2 regions of the Pseudoduganella sp. R-31 genome follow, and region 2 is predicted to be linked to the other one. Evidence: predicted binding sites of a transcription regulator. Region 2 holds the regulator's gene; the other holds the start of a gene.
What was found. Region 2 encodes LexA, which represses DNA repair genes until DNA is damaged. Its sites were predicted from a motif close to ACTGTATNNNNATACAGT; they were not measured.
Positions count from the first base shown of each region.

Region 1: a site for LexA is predicted at 11,099-11,116, ahead of ACN9MY_RS22840 (PA0069 family radical SAM protein). Genes of this name have one in related genera too.

Region 1 covers NZ_CP183986.1:5,016,104-5,031,899, forward strand. Annotated here, with positions in the region: gene ACN9MY_RS22795 (hypothetical protein) at 1-103, opposite strand, end outside; gene ACN9MY_RS22800 (ATP-binding protein) at 233-3,910, shown strand; gene ACN9MY_RS22805 (diguanylate cyclase) at 3,997-5,670, shown strand; gene maiA (maleylacetoacetate isomerase) at 5,671-6,315, opposite strand; gene ACN9MY_RS22815 (fumarylacetoacetate hydrolase family protein) at 6,312-7,334, opposite strand; gene ACN9MY_RS22820 (VOC family protein) at 7,356-7,886, opposite strand; gene ACN9MY_RS22825 (LysR family transcriptional regulator) at 7,973-8,842, shown strand; gene ACN9MY_RS22830 (gamma-glutamylcyclotransferase) at 8,851-9,411, shown strand; gene ACN9MY_RS22835 (hypothetical protein) at 9,420-9,551, opposite strand; gene ACN9MY_RS22840 (PA0069 family radical SAM protein) at 9,914-11,080, opposite strand; gene ACN9MY_RS22845 (DUF2760 domain-containing protein) at 11,206-11,784, shown strand; gene ACN9MY_RS22850 (Hsp70 family protein) at 11,781-13,628, shown strand; gene ACN9MY_RS22855 (Hsp70 family protein) at 13,625-15,796, shown strand, end outside.
Region 2 covers NZ_CP183986.1:5,249,466-5,265,261, reverse strand. Annotated here, with positions in the region: gene ACN9MY_RS23955 (SPOR domain-containing protein) at 1-274, shown strand, start outside; gene ACN9MY_RS23950 (CvpA family protein) at 299-787, shown strand; gene purF (amidophosphoribosyltransferase) at 827-2,353, shown strand; gene ACN9MY_RS23940 (cystathionine gamma-synthase family protein) at 2,353-3,582, shown strand; gene ACN9MY_RS23935 (hypothetical protein) at 3,675-5,138, opposite strand; gene ACN9MY_RS23930 (alpha/beta fold hydrolase) at 5,244-6,272, opposite strand; gene lexA (transcriptional repressor LexA) at 6,477-7,166, opposite strand; gene ACN9MY_RS23920 (hypothetical protein) at 7,297-7,758, shown strand; gene rpsF (30S ribosomal protein S6) at 7,999-8,379, shown strand; gene priB (primosomal replication protein N) at 8,398-8,691, shown strand; gene rpsR (30S ribosomal protein S18) at 8,723-9,013, shown strand; gene rplI (50S ribosomal protein L9) at 9,048-9,500, shown strand; gene ACN9MY_RS23895 (replicative DNA helicase) at 9,597-10,988, shown strand; gene ACN9MY_RS23890 (DUF47 domain-containing protein) at 11,055-11,681, shown strand; gene ACN9MY_RS23885 (anion permease) at 11,698-12,708, shown strand; gene ACN9MY_RS23880 (helix-turn-helix domain-containing protein) at 12,780-13,340, shown strand; gene ACN9MY_RS23875 (GNAT family N-acetyltransferase) at 13,328-13,930, shown strand; gene ACN9MY_RS23870 (VOC family protein) at 13,927-14,319, opposite strand; gene ACN9MY_RS23865 (GspE/PulE family protein) at 14,316-15,796, opposite strand, start outside.

The sequences.
Region 1 (15,796 bases), 230 kb from region 2:
GGACGCGCAAGTCGGCCTGCGGGTCCTCGAGCAGTGACTCGCGCTGGCAGTCGCAGGCGCCCGGCGGGCACTCCTTACGGATGGGAAAAGGCGGCATCGTCATCGCCCCAGTATCCGTTGCTTGCATCGTGCTGTCAAACGCGGCCGGAGCCTTGTCTGTATAGGACACTTGTGTGCGCCGTTCAAGTTCCGTACAGTGCAGAATTGCTAAAAATTACAGCTAGAGAAACGTGTGACTATCAATCCGGAAAGCTTGCAGTTTCTTGCTTCCCCAGGTGCGCTCGGCCAGCAGATCGCAGCCTTCGACTGGTCTTCCACGCCGCTTGGACCGCTCGATGCCTGGCCGCAGAGCTTGCGCACGACCGTCAACCTGATGCTGAATTCGAGCCATCCGATCTGGATCGGCTGGGGTCCGGATGCCACTTTTCTCTACAACGATGCCTACATCGACGTGCTGGGTGCGGCCAAGCACCCATGGGCGCTGGGCCGGCCGGCGCAGCAGGTCTGGGCCGAAATCTGGCACTACTGCGGCCCGCTGGTCGACAAGGTATTCCAGCGCGCCGAATCGAGCTACGTCGACGCGGTGCAGCTTTTCATGAACCGCGGCGACTGGGTGGAGGAAGTCTGGTACTCCTTTTCCTACAGCCCGATCTTCAATGAAGCCGGCGCAGTCGGCGGCCTGTTCTGCCCTTCCACCGACACGACAGGCACGCGCCTCAATGCGCGCCGCCTGGCCGCGCTGTCGACGCTGTCGGCCAGCGCCTTGCGCGAGCAGGACGTGGCCAGCGCCTGCGCCACCGCCATGCACACGATCGCCGCGAATCGGGACGATATGCCTTTTGCGCTGTTGTTCAAGCGCGCCGGCGACACCATACGCCTGCAGCAAACGGCGCACGTTGCGGAGGAAGCCTGCGACCTGGCGCTGTGGCCAGTGGAACAAGTCCTGGCCAGCGGCGAAGCGGCAACAATTGCAACGGATGGCATGTCCGGCCTGCCTTCAAGCCTTGCAGGTCAGGCGGTGCGCTTGGCGCTGGCCTTGCCCATCACGGATGGGGTGCTCGTCCTGGGCATCAGCCCCGCCCGCCAGCTCGATGCGGAATACCGCACCTTCTGCGACCTGGTGGCGGGCCAGCTATCGGCTGCCGTGCAGAATGCCAGCGCCGCTGCCGAGCAGCGCCAGCGCGCCGAAGCGCTGGCTGAACTGGACCGCGCCAAGACCGCCTTCTTCAGCAACGTGAGCCACGAATTCCGCACGCCGCTGACGCTGATGCTGGGCCCCATCGAAGAAGCGCTGGGCGACAGCGCCAGCCGCCTGCCGGCTGTGCACCACGAACGCCTGCGGCTTGCGCAGCGCAACGCCCTGCGCCTGCAAAAGCTGGTCAATACCCTGCTTGACTTCTCGCGCGTGCAGGCCGGCCGCATGCACGCCACATATGCCAGGGTTGACCTGGCCGGCCTCACCCGCGACCTGGCCAGCGGCTTCCGCTCGGTGGTCGAAAGCGCGGGCCTGTACCTGGCAGTCGACTGCGAGGAAGTCGATACCGGCGCCTGGGTTGATGTCGCGCTGTTCGAGAAAATCGTGCTGAACCTGCTGTCCAACGCCTTCAAGTTCACCTTCGACGGCGGCATCACGGTCAGGCTGCGGCAACAGGGCCAGTCAGCCGTGCTGTCGGTGACCGATACCGGCGTCGGCATTTCGCCCGACCAGCAGCAGCGCATTTTCGAACGCTTCCGCCGCGTGGAAGGCTCGCGCTCGCGCACGCACGAAGGTTCCGGCATTGGCCTGGCGCTGGTGCGCGACCTGGTGGAGTTGCTGCACGGACGCATCGACCTGGAAAGCAGGCCGGGTGTCGGCAGCACATTCTCCATCACGCTGCCGCTTGGCCACAGCCACTTGCGCGAGGACCAGTTGACCAATGTCGCCGACGCCGACACCAGCGAAGTGCGTGAAGCCTTCCTGCTGGAAGCGCAGCGCTGGCTGCCGCAAGAAGACGACGAGGAACCATTCCTCGACCTGGCCGACGACGAGAGCCTGCTGACGCTTGGCGCACACGTGCTGGTGGTGGACGACAACGCCGACATGCGCGCCTACCTGGCGCGCCTGCTGCGCCAACGCTGGCACGTCAGCACAGCCGCCAACGGGCGCGAAGCGCTCGACGCCATGGCCGCCGGCATGCCGGAGCTGGTGGTGTCGGACGTGATGATGCCCGAGCTGGACGGCTTTGGCCTGATCGCGGCCATGCGCGCCGACCATGCGCTGCACGACGTGCCGGTGCTGCTGCTCTCGGCCCGCGCCGGCGAGGAGGCGCGCATTGAAGGCGTCAATGCCGGCGCCGACGACTACCTGGTCAAGCCCTTCTCCGCCCGCGAACTGCTGACGCGGGTCGACTCGCAGCTGATGCGGGCCCGCATCCGCCAGGCCGAACGCGCCCATATGGTACGCATGGCCAACACCTTCCAGCAGGCGCCGGCCGCCATCGCCATCGTGCGCGGCCCCGACCTGGACTTTGAACTGGCCAACGATCGTTTCGTGGAACTGAGCTGGCAGCGCGAGCTGATCGGCTTGCCGATGCGGCGCGCCTTCCCGGAACTGGAGGGCCAGGGCATGGTGGAGGAAATGGAACTGGCGCTCACCAGCGGCCGGCCGGTGACCGGCAAGGCGCGCCGCGTCATGCTGAAGCGCGACGGCGGCCTGCAGGAATGCTATTTCGACTATGTGCACCAGCCGGTGCGCAATGCGCGCGGCGAAGTGGACCGCGTCGCCATCGTCGCTTTCGAAGTGACGGAACTGGTGCGCGCGCGGCGCGATGCCGAACTGGCCAACCGGACCAAGGATGATTTCCTGGCGATGGTGGGGCACGAGTTGCGCAACCCGCTGTCGCCGATCCTGATCGCCCTGGAACTGATGCGCCTCAAGGGCCTGGGCGGCCTGGCGCGCGAGCATGCAGCCATCGAACGCCAGGCCCACCACCTGGTGCGGCTGGTGGACGACCTGCTTGATGTGGCGCGCATCGCGCAAGGCAAGATTGCGCTGCGGCCCGAGCGCGTCGAACTATCCAGGCTGCTGGCGCAGGCGCTCGAGACGGTCAGCGGCCTGCTGGAAGAACGCCAGCAAACCCTGGAACTGGACGTGCCGCCGCACGGCCTGGCGGTCGATGCCGACCCGATGCGCTTTGTGCAGGTGCTGGTCAACCTGCTCACCAATGCGGCCAAGTATTCCAACCTGGGCGGCCATATCCGGCTGCAGGCTGGCGCCGTCAAGGGGCGCGCCGTGATCAAGGTGCGCGATACGGGCATCGGCATCGGCCCGGAAATGCTGCCGCACCTGTTCGACAAATTCGTGCAGGCGCCGCAATCGCTGGACCGTTCGCGCGGCGGCCTGGGACTGGGCCTGGCGATTGCCCGCAGCCTGGTGCAACTGCACGGCGGCGAGATCGAGGCGCACAGTGCCGGACTTGGCGCCGGCAGCGAGTTCACCATCCGCATGCCGCTGGCGGGCGACCTGGCCAGCGCGCCCCTTGCCAGCGCCGCGCCGGGCGGCCTGGCCTCCGCCGCGCCGCGCCGCGTGCTGCTGGTGGACGACAACCAGGACGTGCTGCAAGGCTTGCGCGCCCTGCTGGAAGTCGGCGGTCACGAGGTGCAGGCCGTCGCCGATCCTGCCAGCGCACTACGTGCCAGCGCCAGCTTCGTGCCCGACCTGGCCATCCTCGACATCGGCCTGCCCGGCATGGATGGTTATGAGCTGGCCACCGAACTGCGGCGCCGTCCCGGTTATGGCAACACGCGGCTGGTGGCCCTGACCGGCTACGGCCAGCCGGCCGACCAGGCACGCGCCCATGCGGCCGGCTTTGCGGCCCATCTTGTCAAGCCGATTACGCCCGCCCAGCTGTACGCCCTGCTGGTCGATTAAATGCGCCGGGAGCGTTGCAAAACTGCCACGATAGTTGCCTTTAGGGAAATTAAGTTGCACGCGACCGTGCTACACTCATTTCCCCTATGCGCCCCCACTTTTCCCGCCGTGCTGTCCAGTGCCTGGCCGCCGCCTTGTGGCTGGCCTGCGCCTGCAGCCATGCCCTGGCGGACGAACGGCGCGTACTGGTGCTGTACTCTCTGGGCGCCGATTCTTCCTCGGGCTGGCAAAGGCTGGTGCACAAGGGCCTGTACGACGAACTTGAACGCAGCAGCCAGGGCGCGACGCCGGCCATCTTCGAAGAGCGCTTCGACGCCAACCGGGTCGGCGAGGACAAGTCGCAAGAGGGCATGGCGCCCTACCTCGCCACCAAGTACGCCGACGTCAAGTTCGATGCCATCGTGACCGAGAACTTCGTCGCGGCGCGCTTCCTGTCCAGCCATCCGGAACTGTTTGCCGGCGTGCCGCGCCACTATGTCAATCACGGGCGCGAGCAGTGGCAGCCGCGCGATGGCATGGCTTACGAGGTGAGCTCCGATTTCGAGCGCGCGATCGGCGTGATTCCGCTGGTGGCGCCGAACGTGCAGCATATCGCCATCGTCGGCGACAAGACTACGCGCGGCCAGCTGTGGCTGGAGCGCATCCGCAGCGTGATGCCGCGTTTCCCGTCCATCCGCTTCGAGGTGTGGGACGATGGCAGCGTGCAGGAATTGCGGCAGCGCGCCGCGCGGCTCGATCGCAGCAGCGCCATCTTCATGCTGGCATCGCTGCGCGGCGAAGGCAATGCACGGCTCCAGCCGCGCGAGCTGGCGCTGCAGATTGCAGCAGCCACCAGGGCGCCGCTGTTCACCCACTCCGAATCGCTGGTGATGCCGGGCGTGGTGGGCGGCTATGTGGTCAGCGGCGAGGCAGTGGGCCGCATGATGGCGCGCCTGCTGCTGGGCCAGCCGGCCATGACCAGCCAGGTGCAGGGCTATTATTTCGACTATCCAACGGCGCGCCAGGCCGGCTTGCGCAACCTGCCGCAGGATGCGGTGATCCTGAATCGTCCGCACAATGTGTGGGAGCTGTACCGCTGGCAGATCGTCACGGCGGGCGCGCTGATCGTGTTCGAGGGCCTGCTGATCACAGCGCTGGTGTTGTCGCTGCGCTCAAGGCGCCGCGCAATGTCTGAGCTGGCATCGGAACGCAGCAGCCTGGAGGACCGCATTTTGCAGCGCACGCTGGAACTGCTGCAGGCCAACCGCAAGCTGGAACAGCTGGCCACCACCGACCCGCTGACCGGCATCGCCAACCGGCGCAAGATGACGGAGCAGATTGCGCAGGAGCTGGAACGCGCGCGGCGCTTCCACCACCCGCTGTCGCTGCTGATGATCGATATCGACCACTTCAAGCGCATCAACGATACCTACGGCCACGAGGTGGGTGACCAGGCGATCATCCAGACTGCGACGTTGCTGACGGCGAGCCTGCGCGCGGTGGACATGGTGGCGCGCTTCGGCGGAGAGGAGTTTGTGCTGCTGATGCCCGAAACCCATATCGCGGTGGCCGTGCATGCGGCGGAGCGCTTGCGCGAACGCGCGGCGGAGCTGCGCGTGCGGATAGAGCCGGGCGTCGAGGTCGAGCTGACGATCAGCATCGGCGTGGCGGCAGCCGACCCGCATGGCACGCCGGACACGCCCTCCTCCCTGCTGGTGCGCTCCGACAAGGCGCTGTACCGGGCAAAGAAGGAAGGACGCAACCGCGTCGTGCAGTTCTGATTACTCTGCGTCAGGCTGCGAGGAAGGATGCGCCGCCTTAAACGCCGGCAAATCGGCACAATTGGCAGCAATGCGCGCCACGTTCGGATAGGGCGTCAGGTCGATATTGAAGCGCTGCGCGTTGTACACCTGCGGCACCAGGCAGCAATCGGCAATGGTCGGCGTGTCGCCATAGCAGAAGCGGCCGGCGTCGCCGTCGCGCTCCAGGTGTGCTTCGAGCGCCTGCATGCCCTCGCCCATCCAGTGGTAGTACCAATCCATCTTCTGCTCTTCGCTCAGGCCCATCGGACCCTTGATGTGCTTGAGCACGCGCAGGTTCATCAGCGGGTGCGTATCGCAAGCGACCGTCTGTGCCAGGGCGCGCACGCGGGCGCGGCCCACTGCATCCTGCGGCAGCAGCGGCACCATCGGATGCACCTCTTCCAGGTACTCCATGATGGCCAGCGACTGCGTCAGCACGATGCCGTTGTCCTCCAGCGCCGGCACCAGCCCCGCGGGATTGACCTTGCGATAGGCCGGCGCCAGTTGCTCGCCGCCGTCGCGCAGCAGGTGCACCGGCACCGCTTCATACGCCAGCCCTTTCAGGTTCAGCGCAATGCGGACGCGGTAAGCGGCCGAGCTGCGGAAGTAAGTATAGAGCTTCATTGACGTTCCCCGTAATTGCGCACGGTCTGGTCGATGGCGCCGAAGATGGTCTTGCCTTGCGCATCATGCATCTCGATGCGCACGGTGTCGCCGAATTGCAGGAAACCGGTTGCCGGCTTGCCGCCTTCGATGGTTTCGTACATGCGCACTTCGGCCAGGCAGCAGTAGCCCACGCCGCCGTTGGCAATGCTGGAGCCATGCAGGCTGCCCTGCTTGTTCGACACGGTGCCGGAGCCGATGATGGTGCCGGCGCACAGCTCGCGCGTCTTGGCGGCATGCGCCACAAGCTGGGCGAAGTTGAAGGTCATGTCTTCACCGGCATTCGGCTTGCCGAATGGCTGGCGGTTGATCTGCACCAGCAGCGGCAGGTGCAGCTTGTTGTCCTGCCAGGCCTTGCCCAGTTCTTCGGGCGTGACGGCCACCGGCGAGAACGCACTGGCTGGCTTGGAGTTGAAGAAGCCGAAGCCCTTTGCCAGTTCGTTCGGGATCAGGTTGCGCAGCGAGACGTCGTTGACCAGCATGACCAGGCGGATGGCCTGGGCCGCTTCTTCATCGCTGGCGCCCATCTTCACGTCGCCGGTGATGACGGCCACTTCCGCTTCCAAGTCGATGCCCCAGGCTTCGTCGAGCGCGTACACCGGGTCGCGCGGGCCGACGAAGCTGTCCGAGCCGCCCTGGTACATCAACGGGTCGGTGTAGAACGATGCCGGCACTTCCGCGTTGCGGGCCTTGCGCACCAGTTCCACGTGGTTGATGTAGGCAGAACCGTCGGCCCACTGGTAGGCGCGCGGCAGCGGCGAGTGGCACATGCTTTCGTCGAAAGGCTTGGCGCCCGATGCGCTGCCCTGGTTCAGCAGGGCGTAGATCTGTTTGAGCTGCGGCGCGGCGACGTCCCAGTTGTCCAGCGCATCCTGCATGGTGGCGGCGATGTTCGGTACCGGCTGGCAGGATTTCAGGTCGCGGCTAACAACGACCAGGCGGCCGTCGCGGCTGCCGTCTTTCAGGGAAGCGAGTTTCATGTATTTCCTTAGTTCCGGATCTTAATTCTGCGGCGCGTGCATCCAGGCTGCATGCTTGGGCGCCTTTTTCGTTTTAGACCATTCTTCCAGCATTTCCCACTTCACATCATCCAGCTTCCGCATCATTTCCGGAGTGCCGGTGTTGGCGGCCAGTTCCAGGCGGTGGCCGTTCGGATCGAAGAAGTAGATCGACTTGAAGATGGTGTGGTTGACAGGGCCCAGCACCTCGATGCCGGCGGCCACCAGGCGCTCCTTGGCGGCCAGCAGCTCGTCCATCGATCCTACTTCCAGCGCCAGGTGTTGCACCCAGGCCGGGGTATTTTCGTCGCGCCCCATTTCCTTCTGGGTCGGCAGCTCGAAGAAGGCCAGGATGTTGCCCTGGCCGGCGTCCAGGAAGACGTGCATGTAGGGGTCCGGGGCCTTGGTCGAAGGCACTTCATCCTCCGCGATGGCCAGCACGAAGTTCATGTTCAGGTGCTTGACGTACCACTCGACGGTTTCCTTGGCGTCTTTGCAGCGGTAGGCAACGTGGTGGATTTGCTTGATTTTCATGGCGGGCTCCTTTGTATCCCGCCATTAAACTCTTGTTTCAGCTATCATACAAACGATATTTTCACGTCAATTTATTAGTTTTTCTGATGAGTCCAACCGTTCGCCAGATGCGCGCCCTGGTCGCCGTCGCCCGCACCGGCAGCTTTACCGCGGCCGCCGAACTGCTGCATGTCACCCAGTCCGCCCTGTCGGGGCAGATCAAGGAGCTGGAGCAGCTGCTGGGCGTGAAAGTGGTCGAACGCAATACACGTCGCGTCCAACTTTCCGAAGTGGGGCGCGAGCTCTATCCGCTGTTCGACAAGATGCTGCAGGACCTGGATGGGGCGATGGCCGATATCGCCAGCCGCAAGGCTTTGAAGAAGGGTATCGTGCGGGTGGCCGCGCCACAGATGATGGCCTGCACCTTGCTGCCGCAGGTGATCGGCGCCTTCCGCGCTTCTTATCCGGACGTGCAGGTGCAACTGGTGGATTGCCCGGTCGACAACGTCGCCGCACGCGTGGTCAGCGGCGAGGTGGATGTCGGCATCGGCCCGGAGCGCGACGTGACGGCCGAAGTGGACGCGCAACTGCTGTTCGAGATGCCTTTCGTGGTGGTCTTCCCGTCCGCGCACCCGCTGGCCGCCCGCCGCACGGTCGCCTGGGCGGAGGTCAACCAGCATCCCTTCATCGCCTTGCAGGGCCAGTTCACCGAACGGCTGCTGCGCGACATGACCACGCTGGCGCCCTACAACGAAGTGACCTTCATGACGACGGCCCTGGCCATGGTGGCCGAAGGGCTCGGCATCACCGCCTGCCTGCCCTATGCGGAGCCGATGGTGCGGCTGTACGGACTGGAAATGCGTCCGCTGGTCGAGCCGGAACTCAAGCGCAAATTCTTCATCTACACCAAGACCTCGCGCACCCCCTCCCCGGCTGCGGAACGCTTCATCAGCGTGCTTGGCGAGTATTCCCTATAATTTGCCGCATGTCGCACAATACGATTGAAGCCAACCAGGCTATGGACAAGTTCGACGGCCACCACCAGGTGTGGCTGTTCGGTTATGGCTCGCTGATTTACAAGGCGGACTTTCCCTTCATCGAGCGCCGGCCCGCGCACATCTTCGGCTGGTCGCGCCGCTTCTGGCAAGGCTCGCACGATCATCGCGGCACGCCTGACGCGCCCGGCCGCGTGGCCACGCTGATTCCAGCCGAAGGGGACGTCTGCCACGGCATGGCCTACCTCGTTACGCCGGAAGAATTCGCCCACCTCGACCATCGCGAAAAGAACGGCTACCTGCGCGTGGCCATCGACATCCATTTCGAAGCAGGCGGCGTGGAAGAAGGCCTGATCTATATTGCCGCCGCCGACAACGCGGCCTGGCTGGGCGAGGCGAGCGTGGAAGAAATCGCCCACCATATCGCTTCCGCATCCGGCCCAAGCGGCCCGAACATCGAATACTTGCTGCGCCTTGCTGCTGCCTTGCGGGAAATGGGACATCACGACGAGCATGTGCATGCCATCGAGGCATATCTCGATCGCCTGTAAGAGGCCCATCAGGCGACGAGAGGCAAGCCGATCAGGAAAACCACAAAACCGATCAGGCCAGCAAATCCGCCGAGATTCACGAGGAACTTACCGGTATGTTCAGTGTCCTGGAAGTGATACTGAAGAAATTCGTTGATCATGGTGGCCTCCTTCTGCAATGGGCGCACTTCATCATAGTCCGAATTGAACTACCAGACGAACCAAGGCTGCCCAAACGGTCAATAACAGTGAGAACGCAAACGTTGAGTAATGGCGGAGCGGGGCAACACCTTCAGGCCTATGCAGCGAGGTTGGAAATGTTGCGCCACCAGCAGCTACGATACTTGATGCCGCAATGATGAAGACTGCTACTCCCTGTATGTAGCCAACACTCGTGGTTCCCGGAACGCTTCTTCCAACGCCGATTTCATATAACGCTGATGCAGAAAAGGCGATTGCTGTCCAGGTGCCGTAAGCGGTAGCATGACATTGATCAGAAACCAGCCCATCATCGCCTCCCATTTCAGAAAAGGTTCATTTGCCCCGCTTTGGCTGCAGCAACTGCGCGGGCGCCGGAGGGTGGAATGTATTCGGGTCGCTTGAACTGGGTGCAGTCGAGCGAGCGGAACTTGCTGTGGCGGCCGTGGAAGCCGAAGCGGGTGATGCCTTTCTCGATGCGCTGCAGGATCAGGTCCGCCCACACGCCTTCGCCACGCATGCGTGCGCCGAACTCGGCTTCGTAATCCTTGCCACCGCGCATGTCACGCACGCGGTTCATCACGCGCGCGGCACGGTCGGGGAAATGCGCTTCCAGCCACTCCTTGAACAAGGGGCTGACTTCCCACGGAAGTCGCAGTACGACATAGGTTGCCATCACCGCGCCGGCATCGCGGGCTGCGGACATGATCTTTTCGATATCGGGCTCAGTGACAAAAGGAATGATCGGCGCAATGCTGACGCCAACCGGAATGCCGGCCTTCGCCAGCGTCTCGATTGTGCGCAGGCGGCGTGCGGGCGCGGCAGCGCGCGGCTCCAGGGTGCGCGAGATTTTGCTGTCCAGCGTGGTGATGGTGACCGATGCGGCGGCCAGGTTGCGCGCAGCCATCGGCGCGAGGATGTCGATGTCACGCTCGATCAGCGAGGATTTGGTGATCAGGCCAACCGGATGGTTGCACTCGGCCAGCACTTGCAGCACCCGCCGCGTGAGCTGGTATTCGCGCTCGCAAGGCTGGTAGGCGTCGGTATTCACGCCCAGTGCGAGCGACTCCACCTGATAACCTGGCTTGGACAATTCGGCGCGCAGCAGGTCCGGCGCATTCACCTTGGCGAACAGCTTGGTCTCAAAGTCCAGGCCGGGCGACAAGCCCAGGTAGCTATGCGATGGCCGCGCAAAACAATAAATGCAGCCATGCTCGCAGCCGCGATAAGGGTTCAGCGAAACGTTGAACGGAATATCGGGCGACTGGTTGCGCGTGAGGATGGTCTTGGCCGTCTCCGCGGTGACAATGGTGCGCGGTGGAAGCAGTTCAGCCTCGGCATCGTCCGGATCGGGTGCCCAGCCGTCGTCGAACGCTTCGCGCGCCTGCAGCTCGTACCTTCCTTGCATGTTTGATACCGCACCGCGCCCTTTTTTGGCCTTGAGCGATTGCGGCGGCAGCATCACCTGCCCTTCGAATTCATGGTCCTGCATGCGGCGCCCCGAAGTATAACTGTATATACATACAGTATTCTAATCCGCCTGCGCCAAGGCTGCAAGCCAAGCTGGTATCATGCGCACTTCTCCGGGATATCCCCCGACATTCAAAGAGCAATAACATGAGCAAAACCACCAATCTGCCCTCCTTTGGGAGCAGGATTTCCCTCGCCTTTGGCGCCTTTTTCAAAACCCTGGGCGATGCTGAATTCGCCGCCCGCGTGCGTGACGACAGCGTGGGCCCCGCAGCGGCTCCGGCTGCCGCGCCAGCACCTGCACCAGTCGCCGCCCCAGTGCCAGCCGCCGCGCCCCTGCGCGAAGCCACGCCCGACGCAGCACTGCAGCTCCTGTCCCTGTTCCAGCGCGAAGCCCGCCTGATCGACTTCACGCAGGAAAACCTGTCCGGCTATTCGGATGCCGACATTGGCGCCGCCGCCCGCGTGGTGCACGAGGGCTGCTCCAAGGTGCTGCGCGAGCATTTCACCATCGACGCAGTCCGCTCCGAAGCGGAAGGCAGCCGCGTGACGCTGCCGGAAGGCTTCGATGCATCCGCCGTGCGCCTGACCGGCAATGTGGTCGGCAAGGCGCCGTTCACCGGCACCCTGAGCCACCGCGGCTGGCGCGCCTCCAGCGTGCGGCTGCCGAAACTGGCGGAAGCGCATAACGCCAGAGTATTGGCCCCGGCTGAGGTGGAACTGTGAGCGATCCGCGTTTTGCCATCGGCATCGACCTTGGCACCACCCACAGCGCGCTGTCCTACGTTGAACTGGCGGGCAGCGATGGCGAGAAAACCAGGCATGGCGTGCTGGGCGTGCCCCAGCTCACCGCGCCAGGCACGGTAGAAGAACTGCCGCTGCTGCCAAGCTTCCTCTACCTGCCGCATCCGGACGAGCTGGCGGCCGGCGAACTGGCCCTGCCCTGGGCTGCTGCCGACGGGACGCCCGCAGTGACGGGCGAAATGGCCCGCAGCCGCGGCGCCACCACGCCGATCCGTTTGGTGTCGAGCGCCAAGAGCTGGCTGTGCCACCCTGGCGTGGATCGCCGCGCAGCCATCCTGCCGCATGACGCGCCGGAAGAGGTGTCGCGTGTGTCGCCGCTGGAGGCTTCGACCCGCTACCTGAAACACCTGCGCGCTGCATGGGACAACGCCCATCCGGATGCGCCGTTCACGCAGCAGGCAGTCACGGTCACCATCCCTGCATCGTTCGACCCGGCCGCGCGCGAACTTACCGCCGAAGCGGCTCGCGCCGCCGGCTACGAGAACGTCACCCTGCTGGAAGAGCCGCAGTCGGCGCTGTACAGCTGGATCCAGAGCAGCGACGGCCGCTGGCGCAAGGAAGTCAAGCCGGGCGACATCATCCTGGTGGTGGACGTGGGCGGCGGTACCAGCGACTTCTCGCTGATCGCCATCCTCGAGCGCGACGGCAAGCTGGAGCCGCACCGGGTGGCTGTGGGCGACCACATCCTGCTGGGCGGCGACAATATGGACTTGGCGCTGGCTCACCTGGTGGCGCGCAAGCTGGCTGCCAACGGCACCCAGCTCGACGCCTGGCAGATGCGCGCGCTGACCTACGGCTGCCGCGCGGCCAAGGAAAACCTGCTGGCCAACGCGCAGGCCGAAACCTGGCCGATCGTGGTGCCAAGCCGCGGCTCGAAGCTGATCGGCGGCTCGATCCGCACCGAACTGACGCGCGCCGAAGTCACGGCCTTCATCACGGACGGCTTCTTCCCGAAAGTGGAAGCTTCCGCACGCCCGGCCGTGCGTTCCCGCGCCGGCCTGACCCAGCTTGGCCTGCCTTACGCGCAGGACGCTGCGATCACCAGGCACCTGGCAGCTTTCCTGGCGCGCCAGGCAGGTGCTACGGCGGAACTTGAAGGCTTTGCCGCCAATCCGGCCCATACCTTCCTGCATCCAAGCGCGGTGCTGTTCAACGGCGGCGTGTTCAAGTCCGAACTGCTGGCCAATCGTGTGATGGAAACCATCAACGAATGGCTGTCCATGGAAGGCGCGGAACCGGCGCGCATGCTGGACGGCGCAGACCTGGACCTGGCCGTCGCGCGCGGCGCGGCCTATTACAGCTACGTGCGACGCGGCGCCGGGGTACGCATTCGCGGCGGCACGGCGCGTTCCTATTACGTTGCGGTGGAATCGTCGATGCCGGCCATTCCGGGCATGGAGCCGCCGATCCAGGCGCTGTGCGTTGCACCGTTCGGCATGGAAGAAGGCAGCGAGCTGGAACTGCCGGGCCAGGAATTTGGCCTGGTGGTCGGCGAGCCGGTGCACTTCCGCTTCTTCGGTTCTTCCGTGCGCCGCCAGGACCAGATCGGCGCCGTGCTCGATTTCTGGGGACCGGAAGAACTGATCGAGCTGAACGAAATCCAGGCCACGCTGTCGCCGGAAGGCCGTTCCGTTGGCGAGGTGGTGCAAGTGCGCCTGCATGCCTGCGCCAGCGAGTCCGGTACCCTGGAACTGCTGGCGGTGGCGCAGGATGGGCAGCGCTGGAAGGTGGAATTCGACGTGCGCGGCGCCGGCGAAGGCCAATGACGCAGTACCTGGTCAGCATCGACCTGGGCACCACCAATTCGGTGCTTGCCTATGCCGCGCCGGGCGGCGACGTGCAGTTGCTCGAAGTCGAGCAACTCACTGCGCCCGGCGAGGTTGGCAGCGCCGTGCTGCTGCCCTCCTCCCGTTATCACCCTGCCAGCGGCGAATTTGCCGCGGGCGAGTTGCAGTTGCCGTGGCCGGAGCCGGCCGTGGCGGACGCGCCGCCCGCAGCGGTCATTGGCCGCCTGGCACGCAAGCTGGGCGGACAGGTGCCGGGCCGGCTGGTCGCCAGCGCCAAGAGCTGGCTGTCCCACACCGGCGTCGATCGCATGGCGCCGATCCTGCCCTGGGGCGCCGCCGCCGACGTCGAGCGCGTTTCGCCGGTGGCGGCCAGTGCGAGCTATCTCGCGCACCTGCGGGCGGCCTGGAATGCGCGCTTTCCCCACGCGCCGCTGGAGCATCAGCAGCTGGTGCTGACCATTCCCGCATCGTTCGACGAGGGCGCGCGCGCGCTCACGCTGGAAGCGGCGCGCATGGCGGGCTTGCCGGCCCTGCGCCTGCTGGAAGAACCGCAGGCGGCCCTGTATGACTGGCTGTATCGCCACCGTGCAACGCTGGCGCAGGACCTGGCCCAGGCGCGCCTGGTCCTGGTCGCCGACGTCGGCGGCGGCACTACCGACTTCACCCTGGTCAAGGTCGAGATGGCCGGCGGCGAACCGCAATTGACCCGCATCGGCGTCGGCAACCACCTGATCCTCGGCGGCGACAATATGGACCTGGCGCTGGCCCACCTGGCCGAACAACGCCTGGGTGGCGACGGCAGCGGCGCGGCGCCCCCGCAGCGCCTGTCCGCAGCGCGCCTGGCGCAGCTCACGGAACGCTGCCGCGCGGCGAAAGAAATCCTGCTCGCGGCCGACGCACCGGAGCAAGTCGCGGTCACTTTGCTCGGCTCCGGCTCAAAACTGATCGGCGGCAGCCGCTCCGTCGCGCTGCTGCGCGCAGACGTCGAGCGCATTGTGCTGGACGGCTTCTTCCCCCTCAACGAAACCCAGCAGCTCGCGCAGTCCAAGCGCGGCGGCATCGTCGAATTCGGCCTGCCTTACGCCAGCGACCCGGCCATAACGCGCCACCTCGCCAGCTTCCTGCGCCAGCACGCTGGCGCCGCGCGCGAAGCATTGAGAGTGCCGGACGACGGCAAGCTTGCCGTCCCCGACACGCTGCTGCTGAACGGGGGCGTATTCCGCGCCGCCAGGCTGGCCGCGCGCCTGGCCGACACGCTGTCGGCGTGGCGCGGCCAGCCTGTGCGCGTGCTGCACAATGACGATCCCGATGTCGCGGTCGCGCGCGGCGGCGTCGCCTATGCGCTGGGCCGGCAAGGCATGGCGCCCGCCATCGCCGGCGGTTCTCCGCGCAGCTATTGGCTGCTGCTCGATAATGCCCGCGCTCCGGGCGTAACGCGCCGCGCCGTCTGCCTGCTGCCGCGCGGCTCCGCCAGCGGCCATGAAGTGCGCCTCGCCGATCGCAGCTTCGCGCTGCGGCTCGGACGCCCGGTGCGCTTCCACATCGCCACAACGCTGGCCGATGCCGTGCCACCGCAAGCGGGCGAGGTCGCCGACCTGGCGCCTGGCGAGCTGACCGCGCTGCCGGCCATTGCCACCGTGCTACGCGACAGCAAGGACGCCAACGCGCGCAAGGAAATCACCGTGCAGCTGGCGGCCTCGCTGACTGAAGTGGGCACGCTGGAAGTGCATTGCGAAGGCAACGGCCAGCGCTGGCAGCTCGAATTCCAGCTGCGCGAACACGGCGCGGACGCCACGGCGGCAGCCGACGCCAACGATGCCGATGACGATGACGCCGCGGCAGCTCCCCTGCCGGTTCGCCTGCCCGAAGCGCTGGAGAAGATCGACCGCATCTTCGGCAGCCGCGCGCAACAGGTCGACGCCAGGGAAGTGCGCCAGCTGCGCGGCCAGCTCGAACACCTTCTCGGCAGCCGCGAACGCTGGGCAACGCCCGTGCTGCGCCGCCTGTTCGATGCCCTGCTGGAACGCGCCAAGGGTCGCCGCCGGTCGGCGGAGCATGAACGCACGTGGATGAACCTTGCCGGCTACAGCCTGCGGCCGGGCTTCGGCCATCCGCTGGACGAATGGCGCATCGAACAGCTCTGGGCG
Region 2 (15,796 bases):
CGCCATGGCTATCCTGGAAGGCAAGCCAGCCGAAGCAGCGCCTTCGACCAAATACGTGGTCAAGGTCGCCGCCTTCGCGACCAAAGACAAAGTGGACGAGCTGCAGCGCAAGCTTGGCGAAGCCGGCATCAAGTCCTATGCGCAGAAAGTCAACACCGCCAACGGCGAATTGACCAGCGTGCGAGTCGGTCCATTCCCGAACAAGGAAGAGGCCGAAAAGGTCAAAGCCAAGCTGGGCAAACTGGGCCTTAGCGGCAACGTGACCCCGGCCTGACTGATGATTTGAGGCTGCGCTGACGTGACGATTTTCGATTACCTGGTTATTTTCGTGCTGATCGCATCCATCGTCATCAGTACCATGCGCGGCCTGGTCAAGGAAGTATTGTCGCTGGCTGGCTGGATCGTTGCCTTCGTCATCGCCAACGCTTACGGTCCATGGCTCGCGCCCATGCTGCCGGAAGCCCTGCCGGGCGAGGTGGTGCGCCTGATCGTTGCCTTCATTGCGCTGTTTATCGGAGTGCTCATCCTCATGGCCTTGTTGACCATGGCAATCAATGCGCTGATCGAAGCCGGCGGCCTGTCGTTCGCCGACCGCGGCCTGGGAGCCCTGTTCGGGCTCGGCCGGGGCATTGTGATTGTGCTGGCCGGCGTCATATTGTGTGGGATGACCTCCATGCCCAAGCAGGAATTCTGGAAAGGCGCGCTGTTGAGTCCCGTGGCGGAATCCGGCGTGCGTACCGTGAAACCATTCCTGCCCGCCGCGATGGCGGAGCATGTCCATTTTTAGAATTCTTTAAATCCGCAGCACCAAGTTTAGGAGCACACCATGTGTGGCATCGTCGGCGTCGTATCCCACCAACCAGTCAACCAGATGCTGTATGACGCGCTGCTGCTGTTGCAGCACCGCGGCCAGGATGCGGCAGGCATCGCAACCAACCAAAGCAACACGTTCTCGATGCACAAGGCCAATGGCCTGGTGCGCGACGTGTTCCGTACCCGTAATATGCGTTCGCTGAACGGCAATTCCGGTATCGGCCACTGCCGCTACCCGACCGCCGGTTCCTCCAGCGAAGAAGAAGCGCAGCCGTTCTACGTCAACGCGCCGTTCGGCATCACGCTGGCGCACAACGGCAACCTGACCAACTGGGAACAGCTCAAGGACGAGATGTTCAAGAACGACCGCCGCCACATCAACACCGATTCCGATTCGGAAGTGCTGTTGAACGTGCTGGCGCACGAGATCCAGAAAGCCTCCACGGACGTCACCCTGACCCCGGCCAACATCTTCCAGGCGGTGACGGTGCTGATCAAGCGCGTGCGCGGCGGCTATGCCGCGGTGGCGCAGATCGCAGGCAGCGGCATGCTGGCCTTCCGCGACCCGAACGGCATCCGCCCGCTGTGCCTGGGGGCGAACGAAACCGCCGACGGCACCGAATACATGATCGCATCCGAATCCGTCGCGCTGGAAGGCATGGGCTTCCGCTTCGTGCGCGACGTGTTGCCGGGTGAAGCGATCTTCATCGACAACGACAACCAGCTGCATGCGCAGATCTGCGCCGCTGCGCCAAAACTGAATCCATGCGTGTTCGAATATGTCTACCTGGCGCGTCCCGACTCGGTGATTGACGGCGCCTCGGTCTACAACACCCGCCTGAAGATGGGCGAATACCTGGCCGACAAGATCAAGCGCGAAGGCCTGGCCGAAGGCGTGGACGTCGTGATGCCTATCCCTGACTCTTCGCGTCCTGCCGCGATCCAGCTGGCGATGCGCCTGGGTGTGGATTACCGCGAAGGCTTCATCAAGAACCGCTACATCGGCCGCACCTTCATCATGCCGGGCCAGGCAATGCGCAAGAAATCCGTGCGCCAGAAGCTGAACGCCATCGGCGACGAATTCAAGGACAAGGTCGTGCTGCTGGTGGACGATTCGATCGTGCGTGGCACCACCTCGCGCGAGATCGTGCAAATGGCGCGCGAAGCCGGCGCCAAGAAAGTGATCTTCGCCTCCGCCGCACCGCCAGTGCTGTACCCGAACGTGTACGGCATCGACATGCCGACCCGCGACGAACTGATCGCCCACGGCCGCACGCTGGACGAAATCTGCAAGGAAATCACCGCCGACGCGCTGGTCTATCAGGACCTGGAAGACCTGAAGAAATCGATCGCCGACGTGAACCCGGCGTTGACCGAGTTCGAGGCCTCCTGCTTCGACGGCAAGTACATCACCGGCGACGTGTCGGCCGAGTACCTGGACCGCATCGAACAGGCGCGCCACAACCCGACCAAGGCCAAGGTTGCCGAAGACGCGGCACGCACGCAACTGAACCTGAACACTGCTACGACGGAATCCTGATGAAGAACTACGGCTTCACGACGACCATCCTGCACAACGACCGCCAGAAAGGCATCGAACACGGCTCCCTGCATAAGCCGATCCATACCTCGGTGACGTTCGGCTACGCCGACGCGCGCCAGCTGGCGTCGGTGTTCCAGGGCAAGGAGCCGGGCTTCCGCTACGGCCGCCAGGGCAACCCGACGGTTGCCGCGCTGGAGGACAAGGTCAGCAAGATGGAGCAGGGCGTGGGCACGATCTGCTTTGCCACGGGCATGGGCGCCATCGGCGCCGTGTTCCAGGCGCTGCTGCGTGCCGGCGACCATGTCGTGTCGTCGTCGTTCCTGTTCGGGAATACCAACTCGCTGTGGCAGACCGTGGCGGGGCAGGGCGTGGGCGTGGACTTTGTCGACGCCACCGACGTGGCAAACGTAGCCGCGGCGCTGAAGCCAGAAACCCGCATGGTGTTCGTGGAGACCATCGCCAACCCGCGCACCCAGATCGCCGACCTCAAACGCATCGGTGAACTGTGTGCCGCGCGCGGTATCCTGTACATCGTCGACAACACGATGACGTCGCCCTACCTGTTCCGGCCGAAGGACGTGGGCGCGGGCCTGGTGGTGAATGCGCTGACCAAATCCATCGGCGGCCATGGCAACGCGCTGGGCGGCGCGCTGACCGACACCGGCGCTTACGACTGGACCAGGTTCCCGAATATCTTCGAGAACTACAAGAAAAATCCAGCGGTGCAGTGGGGCCTGGTGCAAATCCGCGCCAAGGCGCTGCGCGATTTCGGCGCCTCGCTGGCGCCGGAAGCTGCACACCATATCGCCGTCGGCGCCGAAACGCTGGCACTGCGCATGGACCGCACATCGGCCAACGCGCGCGCCCTGGCCGAAATGCTGGAAACCGACGAGCGCGTGGCAGCCGTGTACTACCCGGGGCTCAAATCGCACCCGCAGCATGGCATCGCAGCGGAGCTGTTCAAGGACTTCGGCTCGTTGCTGAGCTTCGAGCTGAAGGAGGGCATCGACTGCTTCGACTACCTCAACAAGCTGAAGCTCGCGATCCCGACTTCCAACCTCGGCGACACGCGTACGCTGGTGATCCCGGTCTCGCACACCATCTTCTACGAGATGGGCCCCGAACGCCGCGCTTCGATGGGTATCGCCGAGAGCCTGATTCGCGTCTCCGTCGGCATCGAAGATACCGCCGACCTGATCGCCGACTTCAAGAACGCATTGGATTAAGAGACGAAAGTCGGGGTCAGGTCTGGCAATCCGCCACGTTTTTCGCCATGCGAAAAACGTGGCGGATTGCCAGACCTGACCCCGACTTTTATTTAGTACGGGACGCCGAAGATGGCGCTGAAGCGGGCTTTCTGCTCCACTGTCGCGGCCGGGTCGCGCAGCAGGTAGGTTTCCAGCATGCCGAATTGCTCAAGGCGCAGGCCGATCTCCTTGAATAGCGGGCTCAGATCCGGCGCCTTGCTGGTGGCGACGATGTTGTTCAGCAGCGGGTCGAGGTCGACGCCGCTGATCGCCTTGCCGATGCGGACAATATCGGCCTGGTCGTATTGCTTGCCCTTGTGCCCGAACTCCTTGTACATCTCGTTCAGCAGCGTGTCGAGGCTGACCTTGCCCTTGCTGGCCTTGCGCAGTTCGACGTCCATCGCCAGGCCGGCGATCGTGCCGCCGCCGTAGACCAGCAGCCAGTTGCGGTGCTTGTCCTTCACCGCTTCGCGTACGGTGACGGTCAAGCCTTGCACGTTGCGCGCGACGTTCTGGCCGCGTGCGAGATTTTCCAGCTGCTGGATCAGCATGCTGCGGTCCATCAGCTTGTTGCGCGCCATGGTGATCACGGTGACGTAGTCGTTCACCCCTTCCTTGAACCATTCCTCGCTTTCGTTCTTCGGCACCAGCGAGTGGCCATCCCAGAAATGGGCCAGTTCGTGCGCCATTACCTTGCCCCAGATCGGACGGGCGACTTCGCTGCCGTCGTCTTTCAGGTATTGGCTGAAGGAGCCGGCAAACGCACCGCCGTCGCCGCTATCGCCCTGGTTGATCACGATCAGGAAGCGGTCGGCGACCGGTCCGCGGCCATACAGCTTCTGGTAGCTGTTCATCTGCTTGTCGATCATGGAGATGAAGGCGTCGCGACGCTTCCAGTACTGCTTGCCCATCACCAGCGTCATTTCAACACCGCCCGCCTTGAAGGTTTCCGCGTGAGCCGTGCCGAAGAAGAAGGCGTTGTTCACCAGTTCACGCCGCGACTCGACCAAAAAGGTGCCCGGCTTGCCGGTGCTGCGCCAAGGCGTATTGGCTTTCCATCCTATCGGCAGGTCGAATGTGACTTCGGTTTGCCCGAGCATTTTCTCGCCGGGGACGATGAACAATGGATAGCCGACCGACATCAAGCCTTCGTCGGTGTGATAGGACACTTCTTCGTTCCCGCCCGGCCATTGGTATTTGTCGTGCTCCAGCCGGATGTCGTAAGACAGGCGCAGGCGGCGGTCGCCGTCCACGTCGTATTCGCCTTCGCCCTTGTCTTTCAGGACGACGGCATTGCCGGCCATGTCGTGCACTTGCAGTTTTTCGATCAGGTCGGCTTGGCCGTTTTTGAGCTGCGGTATCGGCATGCAGTTGAACAGCGCGAGGTCGCGGCCCTCGACCCAGACGTCGGCTTCGACGTGGGCGCGTTTGGCATCCTTGTCGATGCTGAGGCGGTAGTGGTTGGCCTGGTTGTCGAAGGCGAACGCGGATTGCGCCGCCAGCATCGCAGCTGCGATGCAGAAAGGCTTGAACATCAAATCTCCCCGGTTGTGGTGTGCTTTTTGTGACTGTAAGTGAGCGCAGCCACCCGGGGAGCGTGGCTGCGACGAAATGCAGGATTGGCTAGACAGGCTGCAGGTTTAGCGTAGCGCTTTTTCCACAATGGCCTTCATGGCAGGCATGGCGCAGCGCAGCGCTGCGTGGCCACAGTCGGTGTCAAGCACGGTGGCTTCTTCCTTGCGCAGCTTGGAGAAGGCGATTGCCGGCCCAGGGTTGACCAAATGGTCTTGGGCTGCATTGATCGGGACCAGTCGCGCCTTGATGCGCGGCGCCGCGTCTTCCAGCTTGCCGCCCTGGGCGATATCGTGGCCCAGTACAGCGCGGATCTGCCAGAGGGAATTGTTGGCGTCAGTGCCGTCAGGATCGGAGGCCTGGCTCTCGCGGAAGAATTTTTCAAAGTCCTTCGGCGCGGTGCGTGCGCTGCGATGCGCCGGGCTGTCGAAGTTCATTGCGAACAGCAGGTTATACATCGGCAGCGGCGGGTTCTGGGCATAGCGGCCGCCTGCGTAGGCTGGCTCGTCAAGTACCGACTTTTCAACGATGCGCAGGAACAGCATGTCGGACGATGTCAGTCGCGGTGTGCCGGCGATGGGAATGGCTACGTCCATGAAGCCCGGGTAGCTGGCGGCCCATTGGAAGGCCTGCATGCCGCCCATCGAGTAGCCCATGACGGCGTGAAGGTGCTTGATGCCCAGTTTTTCGGTCAGGAGCTTGTGCTGGCTGGCGACCATGTCGCGTACCGAGAACTGCGGAAAGGAGGGGCCTGGTTGGGTCTTGCTGTTTGAAGGGGAGCAGGATACGCCATTGCCCAGTGCATCGACCACGATCACGTACCATGGCGCCGGATCGAACAGGGCGCCGCTTTGCAGCATCCCTGCCGCATCGCGGCTGGTGCCGGTGTGCCAGGTCGTGAACAGGATGACGTTTGATTTGTCAGCGTTGAGGGTGCCGAAAGTACGGTAGCCGATCGAGCAATCGTTGATGGTGGCTTTGTTTTCAAGCTGCAGGTCGCCCATGTTGGCGAACTGCTGTTGCGGGGCGGCGGCGTATGCGGTGGAAATGGACAGCGCCAAGGCGCACAGGATCGAGCTGATACGGCGGACGTGCATGTGATCTCCTCTCCTTTTTTCGATGCAAGAAGGATAACTCGAGCGGCCCTTGTCATGGAACCCGAGTGCGACAGAATGCAGAAATGGGGGCGCAGGCTGGCTTAAAACGGCATGCTGGCCAGCGGAGGGGCAGGGATTGCGCCAGCCGGGCCAGCGCGGGAGAAAGGCCCAGGGCGCACGTCGCACCCCGAGCGCAGGACGGTCTTAGTGCCAGGTTCGCATCAGGCCAACGGCCAGGCCTTCCAGGGCGAAGTCGTCTTCTTCGGTCACTGTGATCACCTTGAAGTCCGGATTTTCCGGCAGCAGTTCGATCTTGCTGCCGGTTTTGCGGTAGGTCTTGACGGTGACATCGTTGCCGATGCGGGCCACCACGACCTGGCCATTGCGGGCGCTGTCGGTCTTTTTCACGGCCAGCAGGTCGCCGTCCATGATGCCGATGTCGCGCATCGATTCACCGCGCACCTTCAGCAGGAAGTCCGGCTTGGCCGAGAACAGCTTGGGGTCGACGCTGTAGGTGGTCTCCAGGTTTTCCTGGGCCAGGATGGGCGAGCCGGCGGCGACGCGGCCGATCAGCGGCAGGGAAACCAGCATGCCGGCCGGGACGGCTGGCATGTCGTCGAATTCGACATTGGCACGAGCGGCCGGGCGCGGCGCTGCTGCACCGGTCGCCGGGCCGCCGAAGTTGCCGGTCAGGCGAATGCCGCGCGAGGTGCCGGCGGTAATTTCGATGGCGCCCTTGCGTTGCAGGGCTTTCAAGTGTTCTTCTGCAGCATTGGCGGACTTGAAGCCAAGCTCCGCCGCGATTTCGGCGCGGGTAGGCGGGAAGCCGGTGCTGTCGATCGCATCCTTGATCAGGTTGAGGATCTGTTCTTGTCGTGCTGTGAGCTTGATCATGGCGCTATGGTGAACTGTGGATATAGACAGTCTGTATTTTTGTACAGTATGAAAGGAATTGCAAGCAAATTTGTTGCAATGACAGAAAATATTCGGCTTAATAATGTTTCGACAACCATTGGAGGGCAGGATGGGACGGTTTGCTTTCTTGCTGGCGGCGGGGATTTCCTTGTTCGGTGCCGTGATTCATTTCGCGGCGCCTTGGCTGGGGCCGGAGTGGTATGCCTTCCTGCAGGCGCCGCCCAAGGTCGTTGCATCAGCCCGCGCCGGGACGTGGTTCGCGCCGGCTGGCGCGGTAGTCATAGGGGCCTTGATGTTGATCTGCTCCTTGTATGCGCTGGCTGGCGCAGGGCGCTTGCGCTGGTTGCCATTTGCGCAAATGGCGCAGGGCACGATTGCTGCGATTTGCCTGCTGCGCGGGCTGCTGGTGGTGCCTTACTTGTACAAATTCCCCGATCGTGTGTGGACGTTTGATGTGGTCGCCTCCCTGGTCTGGCTGGCGGCCGGGCTCGGGTTCCTCGCCGGGATCTTGCAATCGTCTGAGGCGACGCAGCCTGCCATGGCGGCGAGGGGCGAAGCCTCAGGCGATTAAGCCGCAGGCAAGCAGCGCGTCATCCAGGGTTCTTACCTGGAGCAATGCAAGGGCGCAGCTTCCAGGCGGCGTCGACTGGTCCATGCCCCGGCATGCCAGCCCAGCGGGCAGGGGGCTTTGCGCGCCATCAGTAAACCTTGAGCCGGCCGGCAAAGTCTGCTATGCTTGCGGGCTTACCTCTTCCCACACCCGTCTTGACGCCGGGGTGGGCTATATTCACAGTCCTTAAGGGAGTTATTAATGCGTCACTACGAAATCGTATTTATCGTCCACCCGGACCAAAGCGAGCAAGTGCCCGCGATGATCGAACGTTACAAGACCAGCGTGACCTCGCGCGGCGGTAACGTGCACCGTGTTGAAGATTGGGGCCGCCGTCAAATGGCGTACTCGATCCAGAAACTGGCCAAGGCACACTACATCTGCCTGAACATCGAATGCGACAACGAGACCCTGGTTGAGCTGGAAACCGCATTCAAATTCAATGATGCCGTGCTGCGTCACCTGACCGTCAAGATGAAGAAAGCGGAAACCGCTCCTTCCCCGATGATGAAGTCGGTCCAGCGTGAAGACGCGGCCAAGAGCCATCGCGCCGAAGCCCCAGCAGCTCCTGCAGCGGCCTAATTCCTGACAGGAGACGGTCTGTACAACCAGCTCCGGGTTACCGCCCTGATCGCCGAACGGGATGAGATTCGATACACCCCGGCCGGCCTGCCGATTGTGAATGCAAGCTTGCAGCACAGTTCGCAGCAGACAGAGGCAGGCATTGCCCGACTGACCGAGTTTGAAGTCCCTGCCGTTGCGGCAGGTGAGTTGTCAAAACGATTCAGTCAGGCGCCCCTTGGAGGCTTGTACGAGTTCACCGGTTTCCTGGCCAAGAAGAACCGCAATAGCAGAACCCTGGTGTTTCACATCATTGATTTTCGTGCTGTCTAAACAGCGCAATTTTTAAATACAGGAGCCTAAAATGGCATTCGGTAAAAAGTTCGACAAAAACAAGCTCAAGCTGAAAGAAAAGCGCAAGCAACAAAACCCACTGTTCAAGCGCAAGAAGTTCTGCCGCTTCACCGCCGCTGGCGTTGAGCAAGTGGACTACAAAGACGTAGACACCCTGAAAGATTTCATCCAGGAAAACGGCAAGATCATGCCAGCACGCCTGACCGGCACCAAGGCGCACTACCAGCGCCAAGTTGACACCGCGATCAAGCGCGCCCGCTACCTGGCCCTGCTGCCATACACCGATCTGCACCACGCTTAATTAGCGATCAGATCAGAGATCCTGGAGAATTAATATGCAAATCATCCTGCTGGAAAAAGTTGTTAACGTCGGCAACCTGGGCGACGTGGTGAAAGTGAAAGACGGCTACGCCCGTAACTTCCTGATCCCTCAGAAACTGGCACGCCGCGCTACCGCTGCTGCTGTTGCTGAATTCGAAGCCAAGCGCGCCGAACTGGAAAAAGCTGCTGCCGCCAAGCTGGCTGCTGCCCAAGCCCAAGGCGAGAAGCTGAACGGCATGACCGTGACCGTGTCGCAGAAAGCCGGCGTTGACGGCCGCCTGTTCGGTTCCGTGACCAACTTCGACATCGCTGAAGCCCTGACCAAAGCTGGCTTCGCAGTGGAAAAGTCCGCTGTGCGCCTGCCAACCGGTCCTCTGAAAACCACCGGCGAGTTCCCAGTGGCTGTTGCCCTGCACACCGACGTGGTCGCAGAAGTGACCGTGGCTGTTGTTGGCGAAGCTGCTTAATCAGCGTCGTAAATACAGCAAGAAAGCCGGGTTCGCCCGGCTTTTTTTATTTTCAGGGATTATTACGGCGTTGCCGAAGCAGGTATAATGCGCGCCATGAACGCCGCACCCCAGTCCGACCCACAAGTCGATTCCCTCCGCATCCCGCCGCACTCGATCGAGGCAGAGCAATCTGTCATCGGTGGTTTGTTGCGTGACAACGCGGCGTGGGACCGTATTGCGGACTTCATGAATGCGGAAGACTTCTACCGCTACGACCACCGCATCATCTTCGAGCAGATGATTCGCCTGATTAACTCGGGCAAGCCGGCCGACGTGGTGACCGTGTTCGAGGCCCTCAGCATGCTGGGCAAGGCGGAAGAGGTGGGCGGCATGGCCTACCTGAACGCCATGGCGCAGAACACCCCTTCGGCCGCCAATATCCGCCGCTATGCGGAAATCGTGCGTGACCGCGGCGTGCTGCGCAAGCTGATTACCGTGGCCGACGAAGTGTCGGGCAACGCCTTCAGCCCGCAGGGCAAGGACGTGAAGCAGATCCTGGACGAGGCGGAAGCAAAGATTTTCGCCATCGCCGAAGCCGGTTCGCGCGGCGCCGCCGGTTGGCTGCCGGTGCAGCCGCTGCTGACCCAGGTGGTGGAGCGTATCGACGAACTGTATTCGCGCGACTCCAGCTCCGAAATCACCGGCGTGCCGACCGGCTGGACCGACCTGGATAAAATGACTTCCGGCCTGCAGCCTGGCGACATGGTGGTTGTTGCTGGCAGGCCATCAATGGGCAAGACCGCATTTTCCATGAACATCGCCGAAAACGTGGCGGTGGAGGCGGGCCTGCCGGTCGCCGTGTTCTCGATGGAGATGGGCGGCGTGCAGCTGGCCATGCGTATGCTTGGCTCGGTCGGCCTGCTGGACCAGCACCGCCTGCGTACCGGCAAACTGATCGACGAGGATTGGCCGCGCCTGACGCACGCCATCCAGAAAATGAATGAAGCCCAGGTCTACATCGACGAGACCCCGGCACTGAACCCGATCGAGATGCGCGCCCGTGCGCGCCGCCTGGCCCGCCAATGCGGCAAGCTGGGCCTGATCGTGGTCGACTACCTGCAACTGATGCAGGGCAGCCAGCCGGGCGACAACCGCTCGGCCGAGATCTCCGAGATCTCGCGTTCCCTGAAGGGACTGGCCAAAGAGCTGCATTGCCCCGTCATTGCGCTATCCCAGCTGAACCGCTCGCTGGAACAACGTCCCAATAAACGTCCCGTCATGTCCGACCTGCGCGAATCCGGCGCTATCGAGCAGGACGCGGACGTGATCATTTTCCTGTATCGCGACGAAGTCTATAACCCGGACTCGCCGGATAAAGGTACCGCCGAGATCATTATCGGCAAGCAGCGTAACGGTCCAATCGGTGCGGTGCGCCTGACCTGGATCGGTGCGTACACCAAGTTTGGCAATTACACCGGTAACCTGTCGATCTACCAAGGCGACTGATTACCAGGCGGGCCACGCTGGGTGGCCATGCTGCAGTATCTACGAATCAACCAACGGAGAACAAAAATGTTTGGACGCTTGATGCCCTCGGAGGGCAAATTCTTTGACATGTTTAACCAGCATGCCGAACTTTGCGTGAAGGGCGCCAAAGAGATGCTGGGCCTGATGGCCAATTTCGACGACCTGGAAAACCGTGTCCACGCCATCGAAAGCATCGAAAAGCAGGCTGACAAGATCACCTACCAGGCGGTGGACCTGCTGCACAAAACTTTCATCACCCCGCTGGACCGCGACGACATCCACAAGCTGATCACCAAGATGGACGACATCCTGGACCTGATGGAAGACGCCGCCCAGACCGTGTCGCTGTACGACCTGCACTCCGTCACCCCGGAAGCCAAGCGCCTGGCCGAACTGGTCCTGGCCTGCACCGAAAAGGTGAAGGATGCCGTGGCCCTGCTGTCGAACATGGACAATGCGTCCCGGATCGTCGGCATCTGCGAAGAGATCGACCGCCTGGAATCGGACGCCGACCACGTGATGCGCGCTGCCATGTCCAAGCTGTTCCGCGACGAACCGGACGTGCGCAACCTGATCAAGATGAAGGCTATCTACGAGATCCTGGAAACCGTCACCGACCGCTGCGAAGATGTTGCCAACATCATCGAAGGCATCATCGTCGAAAACGCATAATTAAAAAGATCATTTCATGAGCAACCTCGAAATTAGCATCTGGGCGCTGGGGGCACTGGTCTTCCTCGCACTGGTGTTCGACTTCATGAACGGCTTCCACGACGCCGCGAATGCGATCGCCACGGTGGTGTCCACCGGCGTGCTGAAACCGCAGACCGCCGTGATGATGGCTGCCTTTTTCAACTTCATCGCGATATTCGTGGTCGGCCTGAAAGTGGCGACCACCATCGGCAAGGGAACCATCGAACCCTCGGTGATCGACCATTACGTCATCTTCGGCGCGCTGATAGGGGCGATCGTCTGGAACGTGATCACCTGGTACTACGGCATTCCATCCTCGTCCTCGCACGCCCTGATCGGCGGCCTGGTGGGCGCAGCGGTGGCCAAGTCCGGTACCGGCGCGCTGATCTCCGGCGGCTTGATCAAGACCGTGGTGTTCATCGTCGTGGCGCCGCTGCTGGGCTTCGTGCTTGGTTCGCTGATCATGCTGATCGTGTCGTGGGTCTTTGTGAAATCGACCCCGCGCAAAGTTGACGGCTGGTTCCGCCGGCTGCAGCTGCTGTCCGCGGCCGGCTACTCGCTGGGCCACGGCGGCAACGACGCGCAGAAGACCATGGGCATCATCTGGATGCTGCTGATCGCTTCCGGCCATGTGGCTGCCGGCGACGCGGCGCCGCCGGTGTGGGTCATCGTGGCCTGCTACGGCGCGATCTCGTTCGGCACGCTGTTCGGCGGCTGGCGTATCGTCAAGACCATGGGCCAGAAGATCACCAAGCTGAAACCGGTGGGCGGCTTCTGCGCCGAAACCGGCGGTGCGATCACCCTGCTGATGGCGTCCTTCTGGGGCGTTCCCGTCTCCACCACCCACACCATCACCGGCGCGATCGTCGGCGTGGGTTCGGCGCAGAAGATGTCGGCCGTGCGCTGGGGCGTGGCAGGAAATATCGTGTGGGCCTGGATCTTTACCATTCCTGCTTCCGCCTTCGTGGCGGCGGTGGCATGGTGGGTCGGCAAGCACATCATGTAATTCCCGAAGGGGCGCTGCGGCGCCCTTTTATTTTGCTCACAAATTCTCAAAATTGGGATATATTCTCAATTATGGGAAATTCATTCGAAGACCGCCTGGTGCGGCGCCTGGCCGGCTTGCGCGAAGAGCGCATGCTGTCGCTGGAGGAACTGGCTGCGCAGAGCGGCATCAGCCGCGCTACCTTGTCGCGCCTGGAGCGCGGCGAAACCAGCCCGACGGCGGAAATGCTGGGCAAGCTGTGCGCTGTTTACGGCATGCCGATGTCGCGCCTGATCGCGGAAGTGGAGCAGGCGCCGGTGCAGTTGATCCGCCGCGCCGAGCAGGCCGAGTGGCACGATCCGGCCACCGGATTCGTGCGCCGCATGGTGTCGCCGCCGGCGCGCGGCTTCCGGGCGGAGATGATCGAAGGACGGCTGCCGCCCGGCGCCGTGATCGAATACGCGCAGCCGCCGGTGAATGGCCTGGAGCAGCATATGTGGATGCTGTCGGGGGTGCTGGACTACACCATCGACGGCAGCCTGCACCGGCTGCAGCCGGGCGATTGCCTGCGCTTCCACCTGCATGGTGCGACGCGTTTTTCCTGTCCCGGGCCGGACCAGGCCCATTACCTGATTGCGATATGCGAACCATAGAACAACTGGATGGCGCCGGAGTGCTGGCGCACGCCGATCAATTGGCGGAAGTGCTGCGTGCCTGCGTGCTGGCCGGCGCCAGCGTAGGATTCGAACTGCCATGCCCGCGCGAGGAGGCGCGGGCGTTCTGGCTTGGCCTGCATGACGCCGTGGGGCGCGGCGAGCGCCGGCTGTTCATCGTGCGCGGCGCGGACGGGCGGATCGACGGTACGCTGCAACTGGTGCTGGCCGCCATGCCGAACAGCCGCCACCGCGCAGAACTGTCCAAGATGCTGGTGCACCCGCGCGCCCGCCGCCAAGGCGTGGCGCAGGCGTTGGTGCGTCACGCGGAGGCGACAGCGCGTGCCCTGGGCCGCACGCTGATCGTGCTCGACACCTGCAGCGGTGAACCGGCGGAAGGCATGTACCTGAAGCTTGGCTATGAGCGCTGCGGCGAGATCCCGCAATTCGCTACCATGCCGGACGGGCGCCTTGGCGCGACGACTTTCATGTACAAGCTGCTGCCGGGCGAGGCGGATGCGCTGGTGTTGACAGCGAAACTGGATGGCACGCTGCAGGCGATCACCGGCGACCGCGGCCGCACGCTTTAGGCCGGGTCGTGGCAGACCACGCACAGCTTGTTGCCGTGCGGGTCGCGGAAGTAGGCGCCGTAATAGTCGGGATGGTAGTGCGGTCGCAGGCCGGGCGGCCCTTCGCAGCTGCCGCCATGGGCCAGCGCCGCGGCGTAGGCGGCGTCGACGACCGCTCGCGATGGCGCCGCCAGGGCCACCATCTGGCCGTTGCCGGCGCCTGCCGCTTGGCCGTCGAACGGGCGGCCGACCAGGAATAGCGGACGGCCGCCTTCTGCCGGCTGCCAGCCGGCCCAGGGCCGCGTATCGTCGCGGAAGCGCAGCTTGTGGCCCAAGGCCGCCATCACGGCGCCATGGAAGCGGAAGGCTGCCTCGAAATCGGCGGCACCCAGGAAGATGTGGGAGATCATTTGATGCACACCTGGCGCACGGCCTTGATATCGGTAATACCCAGCAGGACCTTTTCGATCCCGTCCATTTTCAAAGTCAGCATGCCGTCTTCCAGCGCGGCCGCCAGCAACTGCGCGACGCGCGCATGCTCCTGCAGCAGCTTTTTCACGCGGTCGGTGCCGATCATCAATTCGTGCAGGCCGACGCGGCCGCGGTAGCCCTTGTTGCACTGTTCGCAGCCGACCGGCCGGTATAGCGTGAAGCGGCCTTCGGCGTCGGCATAGCGCTCGCGCCAGCCTGCCACTACCTGCTGGCGCGCGGCCAGCGCGTCACGCTGGAACGCGGAAGTGTTCTGCAGTTCTTCGCAGTATTCAGACAGCAGCAGGTCGAGTTCCGCTTCGCCCGGCTGGTAAGCCTCCTTGCAATTGCCGCACAAGCGCTTGGCCAGGCGCTGCGCCAGGATGCCGAGCAGCGCATCGGCGAAATTGAACGGGTCCATGCCCATGTCGAGCAGGCGCACCACCGATTCCGGCGCGCTGTTGGTGTGCAGGGTGGAGAACACCAGGTGGCCGGTCAGCGAAGCTTCGATGCCCATGCTGACGGTTTCCTTGTCGCGCATCTCGCCGACCATAATGATGTCCGGGTCGGCGCGCAGGAAGGCGCGCATCACGGTGGAAAATTCCAGGCCGGCCTTGCGGTTGACCTGCACCTGGCGCAAGCCTTTCTGCGTGATCTCCACCGGGTCTTCCGCGGTCCAGATCTTGGTTTCGGGCGTGTTCAGGTAGTTCAGCACCGAGTGCAGGGTGGTGGTCTTGCCGGAACCGGTCGGGCCGCATACGAAGAACAGGCCGTAGGGCTTTTCCACCGTGGCGCGCAGGCGGTCCAGGTTGGCCGGCAGCACGCCCAGCTTGTCGAGCGGGATCGGCTCGCCCGCCGCCAAGATACGCATCACCACGTCTTCGACGCCGCCGGCCGAAGGGATGGTGGCCACCCGCAATTCGATGTCGAGCGGGCCGTATTTCTTGAATTTGATCTTGCCATCCTGCGGCTTGCGGCGCTCGGAAATATCGAGGTCGCACATGATCTTGATGCGCGCCACCATGGCGGCCCGGTAGGAGGCTGGGATTTCGATGTAGGGCACCAGCACCCCGTCCTTGCGGAAGCGGATGCCGGTCTTGCCCTTGCCCGGCAGCGGTTCGATATGGATGTCCGACACGCCCTGGCGGTGCGCGTCGACGATGATCTTGTTGAGCAGCTTGACCAGCTCGTTCTCGACCGCTTCCGATACCTCCTGCGGCGCCTCGACGTCGCTGTCGCCATCCTCGCCCATGCCGGACAGCAGTTCGCCCACGCTGGTGGCATCGCCGGTGCCGAAGAACTGCCCCAGGGTCTGGGCGAATTCGGCGCGCGTGGTGACGCGGTAGTTGACGTGCACGCGCGGGAACACCTGGTTGACGATGTGCGACTGCATCACGCGGTCTGGGTCGATGGTCAGCA